Regions from separate parts of the Pantoea sp. X-Soil-ISGK-355 genome, predicted to be linked through region 1. Evidence: predicted binding sites of a transcription regulator. Region 1 holds the regulator's gene; the other holds the start of a gene.
The links. The regulator ArgR, encoded in region 1, controls arginine synthesis, uptake and breakdown. The targets are predictions, from matches to a motif close to ANTGAATAAAAATACANT.
Positions count from the first base shown of each region.

Region 1 (5,929 bases):
ACGCCGCCAGCTTTATTCAGTGGTTCGCCGAGCAGGCGAAACGGGCGAACGGCGAGATCATTCCGCCCGCAAAACCCGGATCCCGCATTCTGGCGACCCGCGAACCGATTGGCGTAGTGGCTGCCATTACGCCGTGGAATTTCCCGATGGCGATGCTGACCCGCAAACTGGGGCCCGCGCTTGCTGCGGGCTGCACCGGCATCATTAAACCTGCTAATAACACGCCACTCTCTGCTTTTGCCCTGCTGGCACTGGCGAAGCAGGCGGGCGTGCCGGATGGCGTGCTGAATGCGGTGGCGGGTGATACTCATGCTATCAGCGATGCGATCATGGCCAGCAAAGCGGTGCGTAAAATCTCGTTCACCGGCTCAACGCAGGTGGGCAAGCTGCTGATGCGTAATGCCGCCGAAACCATGAAGAAAGTGTCGATGGAACTGGGAGGCAATGCGCCGTACATCGTATTCGACGATGCCGACCTTGATGCCGCCATACAGGGTGCCATTGCCAACAAATTCCGTAATGCGGGTCAGGTGTGCGTCAGTGTTAACCGCTTCTATATTCATAACGCTGTCTATGATGCGTTTACTGAGCAGCTGGCAGCCGAAGTCAGCAAGCTCAAAGTCGGTAATGGCATGGATGAAGGCGTGATTGTCGGACCATTGATTGAAGCGTCGGCGGTGGAAAAAGTTGAGCAGCACGTTAAAGACGCGGTAGCAAAAGGCGGCAAACTACTGGCAGGTGGTGAGCGCCATGCGCTGGGTGGCAACTTCTGGCAGCCTACGGTCATTACCGAGGCGCATGAAGGCATGCAGCTTGCGCAGGAAGAGACCTTTGGTCCGGTGGCTGCCTGTTTCCGCTTTGATGATGAAGATGACGTCATCCGCCGCGCTAATGATACGCCATTCGGCCTTGCTGCTTACTTTTATACCCAGAATCTGCAACGGGTGTTTCGCGTTTCAGCGGCGCTGGAAAGCGGCATGATCGGCATTAACGAATGTGCCGTTTCCACCGAGCTGGCGCCGTTTGGTGGGGTGAAAGAGTCGGGTCTGGGCCGCGAAGGTTCGGTACTGGGTATGGAAGAGTATCTGGAGGTCAAAGCGCTGCACCTGGGCGGTTTGAGCTAACGGCATGAACGGGCGGCAGAGGTCGCCCGCAGACGGAGCATGGGAGCCGTCAGCATGAAAATCGAGCGTTTTGATTTTAATGAAATAGTCGACCAGGCCCATTTCTTTCGCCAGTTCAGCGAGCGATTTGCGCTGGAGGAGCGCCGCATCTGCGATCTGGATGGATTGTGGGATGTTGTGACAGGGGATCTGTTACCGATGCCGCTGGAGATTGAGTTTGTCAATCTGGGTAGAGGACAGCGACGGCGTTATGGCGCGCTGATTCTGTTATTTGATGAAGCGGAAGAGGAGCTGGAAGGCCGGCTGCACTTTAATGTCAGATAATACATCAGATGAAAAAAGGCCCCGGCGAGCGGGGCCAAAGGGTTCGTCATTAATCTGACGAGGAATTACTTATAAAGCTGTGCGGTGATGTGATAGTTATCACCGGTACGCGCCTCGATCACTTTATAGGCGCTGGCACCCTGCTCATCCGCTTTCTGTGAAAGCTCTGCGCGGTAATCCATCGGTGATCCCGCGGTTCCACTGATGGTCACGGTACCCGCAGGCTGCAGATTCTGCGCCTGATCGCCGGTTACCAGCTGTGCGGCAGAAGCGCCGAACGCAATAACGGAAAGCAGACTGACTGTAGCAATGGTTGTTTTGATATTCATGATTATCTCCTCATTACATTCAACAACCTGCGGTTACTCGTAAGGGCGGGTCGTCGATATTTGTTATGCGCCTTCAGACGTCATCACAGTTAATTATTTATAAAGCTCAGCGGTGACATGCCAGGTGTTGTCCTGGTTGTTTTCAATGATGCGATAGTGGCTTGCGCCCTGTGCATCTGCTTTCTCTGACAGCACCTGACGGATATGCGTCTGGTCGCCGTTACGTCCACCGATGCTGATGGTCTGATTCATGGGCTGCAAACCCTGCGCCTGTTCATTCGATACCAGGCTGGCGGCGCTGGCACCCACTGAGAACAGGGACGCCAGACTAAGAGCAGCAATTGCTAATTTAGTTTTCATGGTCAACTCTCCTGAAGATTTTGCTTCAGCTCTCCGGAGCGCAAAAAGGCGCGTCAGACAGAAAGCTGCTGGCATTATTGGGTTTAGTTATACAACGCGGCGGTAGCGTGATAATTGCCGTTGTTGTAAGCCTCGATCACGCGATAGGCTTTTGCGCCCTGCTGATCCGCTTTGTCACTGAGCTTCTGTTTGATATCCATCGGTGAACCCGCGACGCCGCTGACACTGATGGTGCCGACAGCCTGCAGATCCTGTGCCTGCGCGGCATCAATAGATTCTGCTGCTACTGCACCAAATGAGAGTGCAGAGAGAATGCTCAGGGTAGCGATGGTAGTTTTTACGTTCATAGATATTTCCTCGTCGTCTATTTTTATCTTTCTAGTTAGTGTGATTTGCATCACGAAAAGAAGTATAGAACTAATAACGATAGAAATTAATACCCGGCTAATAATGTTTTTTTGTGATTCTTTATCTTTATGCCTACTTTTAATAACTTAACGTTATAAAAACAGCATAAAAAATAGCCTTTAAGACGATTTTAATTACAAAAACAGTGAGATAGATCACTTTGACGTTTAGTGCGAAACTATGAAGCGTATTGGGCTGGAGTTTGATCTGGATCCGGGCAATGGTGCCGGATCAGTGATGTAAAGCAGTGTAAAATAGCGCAGAAGGTTAAGCAGAGTAAACGATCTGACCAAGAGTCAGGTGTATTGAATCAGGCTTATCAGTATTAAACAGCGGAGCAGTGTGACGCAAAACTATGGGCAGAGAGAACAAACTGACGACCTGGGGCAGGATAGCAGGCCGTCAGTCAGCGGTCAGAGTTCCTGTTCAAACAGGTTGAGGATCGCGCTGTGCAGCTGCTTAACCGTAAAGTCGCGCGCACGGGTAATAAAGATTGTGTCATCGCCAGCGATCGTGCCAAGAATCCCATGCGCTTTGCCCAGCGAATCCAGCATACGTGCAATCAGCTGTGCTGCGCCCGGACTGGTATGAATCACCACCAGCGCATCGTTGTAGTCGATATCCAGTACCAGGTTTTTTAACGGGCTGGTGGTGGTCGGCACGCCCAGTTCAGCGGGCAGGCAATAGACCATTTCCATCCTGGCATTACGGGTGCGTACTGCGCCAAACTTGGTCAGCATCCGCGAGACTTTGGACTGATTGATATTTTCAAAGCCCTCATCCTGAAGCGCCTGAACAATTTCGCCCTGGGAACTGAATTTTTCTTCTTTTAATAAGGCCTTGAAAGCCTTGATCAGATCGTCTTGTTTCGATGGGTTTCGCATAGGTTACCAATAAATAGAGAGAATAACCGCGCATCCGCCCGCGGCAGAGTGGTGATTATGCATTTAAATGCATTTTTATGCAATCGGTCGATTGGTGAGCAGAGTTCGGGCGGCTAGCGGGCGGCGATAATAGCAAATAAATTCGCTCAGACCAAAACCCCCGTCACAGCCCCGAAAGGCGAAGGTTGCAAAGTTGTTATATTATTGGTGGTGTAGTATCAAAAGTAGTAACAGAAAACGCACACAGCCGTTCTCTGTCTGACGACGGCAAAGTTGTCGGTCATTCAGGCGCAATGATAAGTAACTTTTGAATCCGGCGAGCAAGTGTGAAAACACGTAGAATTAACAGCGGATATTTATCATCGCCTGAGCAGTTGATTAAGGTCTGACACAGATAGAATTTCGGCCCATCTCTGCCCCACCTTAATAAGGAGTTAAGAATGAAAGTTGCCGTTCTCGGTGCCGCTGGCGGCATAGGCCAGGCGCTCGCACTTCTGCTCAAAACCCAGCTTCCCGCAGGTTCAGAACTCTCACTGTATGACATTGCGCCGGTTACGCCTGGCGTTGCCGTTGATCTCAGCCATATTCCTACTGCTGTAGCTATTGAAGGTTTTAGTGGAGAAGACGCCACGCCTGCCTTACAGGGTGCCGATGTGGTACTGATTTCTGCTGGCGTCGCACGTAAACCCGGTATGGATCGCGCGGACCTGTTTAATGTAAACGCAGGCATTGTTCGTAACCTGATTGAGCAGGTTGCCACCACGGCCCCTAAAGCGCTGATTGGCGTGATTACCAATCCGGTCAATACCACTGTTGCTATCGCGGCAGAAGTGCTGAAAAAGCACGGCGTTTACGACAAAAACCGTCTGTTCGGTGTAACCACGCTGGACATTATTCGTGCTAACACCTTTGTGGCCGCGCTGAAAGGTAAGCAGCCGGATCAGGTGGAAGTGCCGGTGATTGGCGGCCACTCTGGCGTAACCATTCTGCCGCTGCTGTCACAGGTCAAAGGCGTCAGCTTCAGCGATCAGGAAGTGGCTGATTTAACCAAACGCATTCAGAACGCCGGCACAGAAGTGGTGGAAGCTAAAGCGGGTGGCGGATCGGCCACGCTGTCGATGGGCCAGGCGGCTGCACGTTTCGGTTTATCACTGGTACGTGCGCTGAAGGGCGAGGCGAATGTTATAGAGTGTGCTTACGTGGAAGGCGAGGGCGAATATGCCCGCTTCTTCTCTCAGCCGCTGCTGCTCGGTAAAAACGGGATTGCTGAACGCAGACCAATTGGCACACTCAGCGCTTTCGAACAACAGGCGCTGTCAGGCATGCTCGATACGCTGAAGAAAGATATTGCTCAGGGTGAAGAGTTCGTTAAGCCGTAACTGACGGATCAGACTTGCAATAACGCCCGGCTTTGCCGGGCGTTTTCATTACAGGCCGCCAGATTTGAAGGCGCGGGCTGCGGGCGTACCGTTGCTGGCAGGGAGCTTCTTGCCCAGGGTTTCCATGCGCATCTGGAATGGTGGGAACGGCATTTCAATACCGTGTTGTTCAAATCCGAGCAGAATCAGCTGGTGCAGTTCATGACGCAGCGGCATACGGTGCCCCATCTCTGCAGCATGTACCCTGATCTCAAACAACTGAATCCCCTGCTGCAAATCGACGAGGAAGGCTTCCGGCTGTGGCGTATCAAGCACATAACTGCAGCGCTCAGCCGCCTGAACCAGAATGGTGGTTACCTGTTCACTGCTGACTTTGGCCGGGGCCGGGATGGTGAGCACCACACGCGTTACGGAATCGGACAGCGACCAGTTAATAAACTGCTCGGTGATAAAGGCCTTGTTTGGCACGATGATCTCTTTGCGGTCCCAGTCGGTAATGGTGGTAGCACGCGTATTAATACGAGTGATGCTGCCGGTCAGGTCGCGGATCGTCACAGTATCGCCGATACGAATGGGCTTTTCGAACAGGATAATCAGACCGGAGATAAAGTTGGCAAAAATCTCCTGCAAACCAAACCCGAGTCCCACACCCAGTGCGGCCACCAGCCACTGTAGCTTCGACCATTCAATACCAATCATGGAGAAACCAATCAGCCCGCCAATCAACAGCAGCAGATATTTGGTCAGTGTGGTAATGGCGTAACCGGTACCCGGCGTCAGATTAAGATGCTGCAACAGTGCCAGCTCAAGCAGCGCGGGCATATTGCGCACCAGCTGAGTGGTGATGATAAACACCAGAATAGCAATCAGTACTGAACCAAGGGTGATTGGCTGAATCGACTCCACGCCCTGTACGGACGTACTGACATCCCACAGCTGAATATTCTCCAGGAAGCCGAAAGCCGAGTGAATTTCTGACCACAGCACGATCACCGAGACCAGGGCAATCAGCGTCAGGATAGAACGCACCAGCCGCAGCGACTGCGCACTGATCGCATCGAGATCAATCACCGGTTCTTCGATTTCAATCGCGTCGGTATTCAGCGCGCTTTGCTCTTTCT
Region 1 covers NZ_AP035971.1:3,583,124-3,589,052, reverse strand. The annotation lists gene AC6I8J_RS16435 (NAD-dependent succinate-semialdehyde dehydrogenase) at 1-1,124, shown strand, start outside; gene AC6I8J_RS16430 (barstar family protein) at 1,179-1,448, shown strand; gene yhcN (peroxide/acid stress response protein YhcN) at 1,514-1,777, opposite strand; gene AC6I8J_RS16420 (YdgH/BhsA/McbA-like domain containing protein) at 1,871-2,137, opposite strand; gene yhcN (peroxide/acid stress response protein YhcN) at 2,221-2,484, opposite strand; gene argR (transcriptional regulator ArgR) at 2,959-3,429, opposite strand; gene mdh (malate dehydrogenase) at 3,870-4,808, shown strand; gene mscM (miniconductance mechanosensitive channel MscM) at 4,857-5,929, opposite strand, start outside.

Region 2 (5,929 bases), 330 kb from region 1:
GGCTGTTCGCGGAACGCTTCTGGGTGGCTGTCGCCTGGCCTTTATAAAGCTGCAGCACCACTTCACCGTTAACGTCTTCCGCCAGCGATTCAGCAGCAGCCTGAATTGACTTACGCAGCGGTGCGAACCAGCGGCCGTCATAAACCACGTAAGACATCTCGTGACCCAGCTGCTCACGCCATTTGAAGCTATCGCGATCCAGCACCAGCTGCTCAACCGCACGCAGCGCATTCACCATGATGGTGCCGCCCGGGGTTTCGTAGCAGCCGCGGGATTTAATGCCCACCAGACGGTTTTCAACGATATCGATACGGCCAACGCCATGCTTTGCGCCCAGCACGTTGAGTTTTTCCAGACACTGGAACGGACTCAGTTTTTCGCCGTTAACCGCCACAACCCGACCTTTTTCCACGGTTACGGTCACTTCTTCAGGCTGGTCAGGGGCGTCCAGCGGATCGACAGTCCAGACCCAGCAATCTTTATTCGGTGCATTGGCCGGGCTTTCCAGCACGCCGCCTTCGGTGGAGATGTGCCAGGCGTTTTCGTCACGGCTGTAGATTTTTTCCAGCGACGCGGTGGTCGGGATGTTGCGCTCTTTCAGGTAGTCCAGCAGCGCTTCACGTGAACGCAGGTTCCATTCACGCCACGGTGCCACCACTTTGAGCTGCGGTGCCAGCGCGGTGTAGGTGGTTTCGAAACGCACCTGGTCATTCCCTTTACCGGTTGCGCCGTGACACAGCGCATCTGCGCCCACTTTCAGCGCCAGCTCAACCTGGGCTTTAGCGATGATAGGACGCGCCATTGAGGTGCCCAGCAGATAGGTGCCTTCATACAGCGCACCGGTCTGCAGCACCGGATAGACGTAGTCGCTGATAAACTCTTCACGCAGGTCAACCACGTGGCATTCAGATGCGCCGGACTGCAGGGCTTTCTTCTCTACACCTTCCAGATCGCCGCGCTCCTGACCGATGTCCGCTACGAAAGCGACCACTTCACAGCCGCCGTAGTTCTCTTTCAGCCATGGAATAATGGCTGACGTATCAAGACCACCGGAGTAAGCCAGAACGATTTTTTTGATGTTTTGCGTTTGCATTTCGTAATCCTTGAATCAGAGTCGTTAAGCGAGAATCCGGGTGCCAATAGACACGCCGTTAAACAGGTCAGGCAGCCGCTCAGCGTGACGCCAGCTGGCAATATCCACCGGACGGCCCAGCGTACGCGCCGCATCAAGCGCAGCGTGCACTTTAACAATCATGCCGTCAGTAATAATGCCCTGGGTAATCAGCTGCTCAGCTTTGTCGGCGGTCATCTCTTCGATGCGCTGACCTTTGCCGTCGAGAATACCACTGACGTCTGACAACAGAACCAGATCGGCGCCCAGCGTTGAGGCCAGTGCAGTCGCCGCCTGGTCAGCGTTGACGTTCATCAGGTCGCCGCTGTCAGTAATGCCAATGGAGCTCACCACCGGCATATAACCGGCCGCCAGCAGGGTGTTCAGCAAGGCCGGATCTCCCGGCATTGCATGGCCAACATGGCCGAGTTCTTCATCAAACGGGGCGACATTGACGATGCCCGCATCGCCCAGGCAGAGGCCGACCGCGTTGATGCCCGATTTTTTCGCCCAGGCCAGCAGCGTTTTATTCGCGGTTCCCGCCAGCGCACCGGTAATAATGTCAATCTGATCGGCCGGGGTGACGCGCAGGCCATTTTTCTTCATCACCGGCAGCGCCAGCTTTTTCATCAGCTCATCCACCAGGCAGCCGCCGCCGTGGACGATGATCAGCGGACGCTGATGAGCGCTACGATAGTTAAGCAGTGCTTCAAACAAGCGCGCCAGCGCTTCTTCGCTGTCTAACAGCACACCGCCCAGCTTAATAATCAATGGATTGGTCATGGTTTAGTTACCCGTTAAATCAGTGACTGCGTTTCAGGGAAGCCGAACCGGATGTTCAGGCACTGTACTGCCTGCGATGCCGCCCCTTTCAGCAGATTATCTTCGGCTGCTACAACAATCAGATGTTCGTCCTGCACTTCAAAACCGATATCGCAGTAAGGCAGGCCGACAACGGCTTTCAGCGCCGGTACGCCCTTATCGTAGAGGCGCACCAGCGGCTTGTCGTCATAGGCACGATGGAAGACGGCAGCGATATCTTCGCGGCTGACACCCGCTTTCAGACGGCAGGTGATGGTCGCCAGGATACCGCGCGGGAAGCTCCCCAGGTGCGGTGTAAAGATCACTGGCGTACCGAGGTGCGCGACAATTTCCGGATGGTGACGATGATTGAACAGCCCGTAAGGCTGCAGGCTCACTTCGCAGAAGCTGGTCCCGACACTGGCTTTACGTCCGGCACCGCTCACGCCGCTGGTGGCGTTGATAACCGGCCACTGCGCATCGTTTAACAGTCCCGCATCCACCAGAGGTTTCAGTGCCAGCTGAGCCGCGGTCGGGTAGCAACCGGGTACCGCCACCAGCTGCGCCTGCTGAATTTTCTCATGCTGATATTCCGCCAGGCCGTAAACGGCTTTATCGAGCCAGTCGCCATGCTGATGCGTGAAACCGTAGAAACGGGTGTAAAAATCAGCGTCGTTAACGCGGAACGCACCCGACAGGTCGAATACCACACAGCCAGCCTTGAGAAATTCCGGGGCCAGGTCGTGGCTGACTTCGTGGGCCGTCGCCAGGAACACGACATCCACTTTGTCTGCCCACTCCTCCGCGCTGCTCAGCGGCTGCAGCGGTAAATCCACCACGCCTTTCAGCTGCGGATGGAGATCGGACAGGCGCTTGCCGGCATCAGGGCTTTGCGCCGAAACCGCCAAAGCGGTTATGTTGATATGTGGATGGCGATTCAGGAAGGTGGCAAGCTCAACACCAGCATAACCACTGGCACCAACGATCAGCGTATTCAACATCAGGCTGTAACCCTTTTTACAGTCGCACGTTCCGGGTCGCGGCCTTGCCCCGTTACCCACCCTGTCATCTGCAGTGATTTAAGGTTCCCTTGCAGAGGACGTTAATGTATTTTTATTCACTATTACTGCATGAATATGGATACATCCTAACCCAAGGACCGCCAACAGTGAAGACAAAATTACCGCCTTTTATTGAACTGTACAGCCAGTTAATCGCCACACCGTCGATCAGTGCAACCGATGCCGCACTGGATCAGAGTAATGAAACTTTAATCAATTTGCTGGCCGGCTGGTTCCGCGACCTTGGCTTCAGCGTTGAAGTGCAACCGGTGCCCGGCACCCGCAATAAATTTAACATGCTGGCGCGAACCGGCAACGGAGCGGGCGGCCTGCTGTTAGCGGGTCATACGGATACCGTTCCCTTTGACGATGGCCGCTGGACGCGCGATCCCTTTACCCTGACCGAGCACGACAACAAGCTCTATGGTCTGGGCACGGCAGACATGAAAGGCTTCTTCGCCTTTATTCTCGATACGCTGCGCGATGTGGATGTCAGCACACTGAGTAAGCCGCTCTATATCCTCGCCACAGCCGATGAAGAGACCACCATGGCGGGTGCCAAATATTTTTCGGAATCAACGCAACTGCGTCCCGACTGCGCCATCATCGGTGAACCGACCTCGCTGAAACCGGTGCGCGCGCACAAGGGCCATCTGTCCAACGTGATTCGTATTGAAGGGAAATCGGGCCATTCCAGCGATCCGGCGCGTGGCGTCAATGCCATTGAACTGATGCATGAGTCGATCACCCATCTGATGCAACTGCGTAACACGCTGCAGGAGCGTTATCACCATGACGGCTTTGCTATTCCCTATCCCACCATGAATTTCGGCCATATTCATGGCGGCGACGCCGCTAACCGTATTTGCGCCTGCTGTGAACTGCATATGGATATCCGTCCGCTGCCAGGCCTGTCGCTGAGCGATCTGGATGGGTTACTGAACGAGGCGCTGGCACCCGTGAGTGCACGCTGGCCGGGCCGTGTCACGGTGGCCGAACTGCATCCGCCGATTCCGGGCTATGAGTGTCCGGCAAACCATGAGTTAGTGAGCGTGGTAGAGAAATTGCTGGGTACGCCAACCGAGGTGGTGAACTACTGCACCGAAGCGCCGTTTATTCAACAGCTCTGCCCGACGCTGGTCCTGGGTCCAGGTTCGATTAATCAGGCACACCAGCCAGATGAATTTATCGATACGGCATTTATTAAGCCGACCCGGGCGCTTATCAGTCAGGTTGTGCAGCATTTTTGTCACTGATTGACAGTAAATGGGGCATTTCACTGTATTAACAGCAAAATGCCCCCTCATTCTGCGGGAATTAACAATAAGAATAACTTATCCCGCTTCCTTCCCGATAAATTCTGTGAATTTCCGTTAGTTAGCGCCATCTTCAGCGCACTTTAACGCATTTGACGAACGCAACATTACGTGGCTAGATAAAAGACGATGTTATGCCCACCGGGTGATTATCCAGAACGTTTCAGAATGCGGACAGGCGGCAACGGAGCCGGTTCCCTTTAGAGTATCGGGAACACGATGTTGCTGATTTTTTGCTGCCTGAAAGGTCGGGTGTAGAAGTTTTTAAAGACGATAAGGGTGTCAGGGTCCAATGAACGAACAATATTCCGCAATGCGAAGTAATGTCAGTATGCTCGGCAAACTGCTCGGGGATACGATTAAGGATGCACTGGGAGAGAACATCCTCGACCAGGTGGAAACCATCCGTAAGCTCTCCAAGTCATCCCGTGCAGGCAATGATACTCATCGTAAAGAGCTGCTCAATACGCTGCAGAACCTCTCCAACGAGGAGCTTCTGCCGGTTGCACGCGCATTCAGCCAGTTTCTGAACCTCACCAACGTGGCTGAGCAGTATCAGACCATCTCGCAGAGCGGCGAAGGTGAGAACCATCCTGAACTGCTGAAAAAGACCTTTGATACCCTGAAGCAGCAGAAAGATATCAGCGAAACCGACATTCTGGCGGCCATTGAGTCGCTGTCGCTGGAGCTGGTGCTGACTGCGCACCCGACCGAAATCACCCGCCGTACGCTGATTCACAAGCTGGTTGAAGTGAACAGCTGTCTGAAACAGCTCGACCACAGCGACGTCTCCGACTACGAGCGTAACCAGATTATGCGCCGTCTGCGTCAGCTGGTGGCACAGGCGTGGCACACCGATGAGATCCGCAAATATCGTCCGACCCCTGTCGACGAAGCCAAATGGGGCTTTGCCGTCGTGGAAAACAGCCTGTGGGAAGGCGTTCCGGCCTTCCTGCGTGAGCTGAATGAGCAGGTCGAAGAGGCCTTTGGCATTAAGCTGCCGGTCGATTTCGTGCCGGTTCAGTTCACCTCCTGGATGGGTGGCGACCGCGACGGTAACCCGAACGTCACGGCATCGATCACCCGCCATGTGATGCAGCTAAGCCGCTGGAAAGCCACAGACCTGTTCCTGCGTGATATCGGCGTATTGATTTCCGAGCTGTCGATGTCCGAGTGCAGCGAAGAGATCCGCGAGCTCAGCGGCGATCCGGAAGCGCTGGAACCTTATCGCGTAATCCTGAAACGCCTGCGCAGCCAGTTAATGTCTACCCAGTCATTCCTGGAACGCCGCCTGAAAGGTGAGCGTCTGCCGCGTCCGGCCGATTTGCTGGTCTCAAACGATCAGCTGTGGGACCCGTTGTATGCCATCTATCAGTCACTGCAACAGTGCGGCATGGGCATTATTGCCAACGGTCAGTTGCTCGATACGCTGCGCCGCGTGAAATGCTTCGGCGTGCCGCTGGTGCGTATCGATCTGCGTCAGGAAAGTACCCGCCATACAGAGGCGATTGCTGAAGTCACCCGTTACCTGGGCCTCGGCGATTATGAAAGCTGGTCCGAAGCAGACAAACAGGCCTTCCTGATCCGTGAACTGAACTCCAAACGCCCATTGCTGCCACGCAGCTGGGAACCCAGCGATG
Region 2 covers NZ_AP035971.1:3,909,962-3,915,890, forward strand. The annotation lists gene AC6I8J_RS18050 (argininosuccinate synthase) at 1-1,093, opposite strand, end outside; gene argB (acetylglutamate kinase) at 1,118-1,894, opposite strand; gene argC (N-acetyl-gamma-glutamyl-phosphate reductase) at 1,909-2,913, opposite strand; gene argE (acetylornithine deacetylase) at 3,081-4,229, shown strand; gene ppc (phosphoenolpyruvate carboxylase) at 4,582-5,929, shown strand, end outside.
Region 2: the regulator ArgR is predicted to act here: its motif matches at 3,017-3,034, upstream of argC (N-acetyl-gamma-glutamyl-phosphate reductase).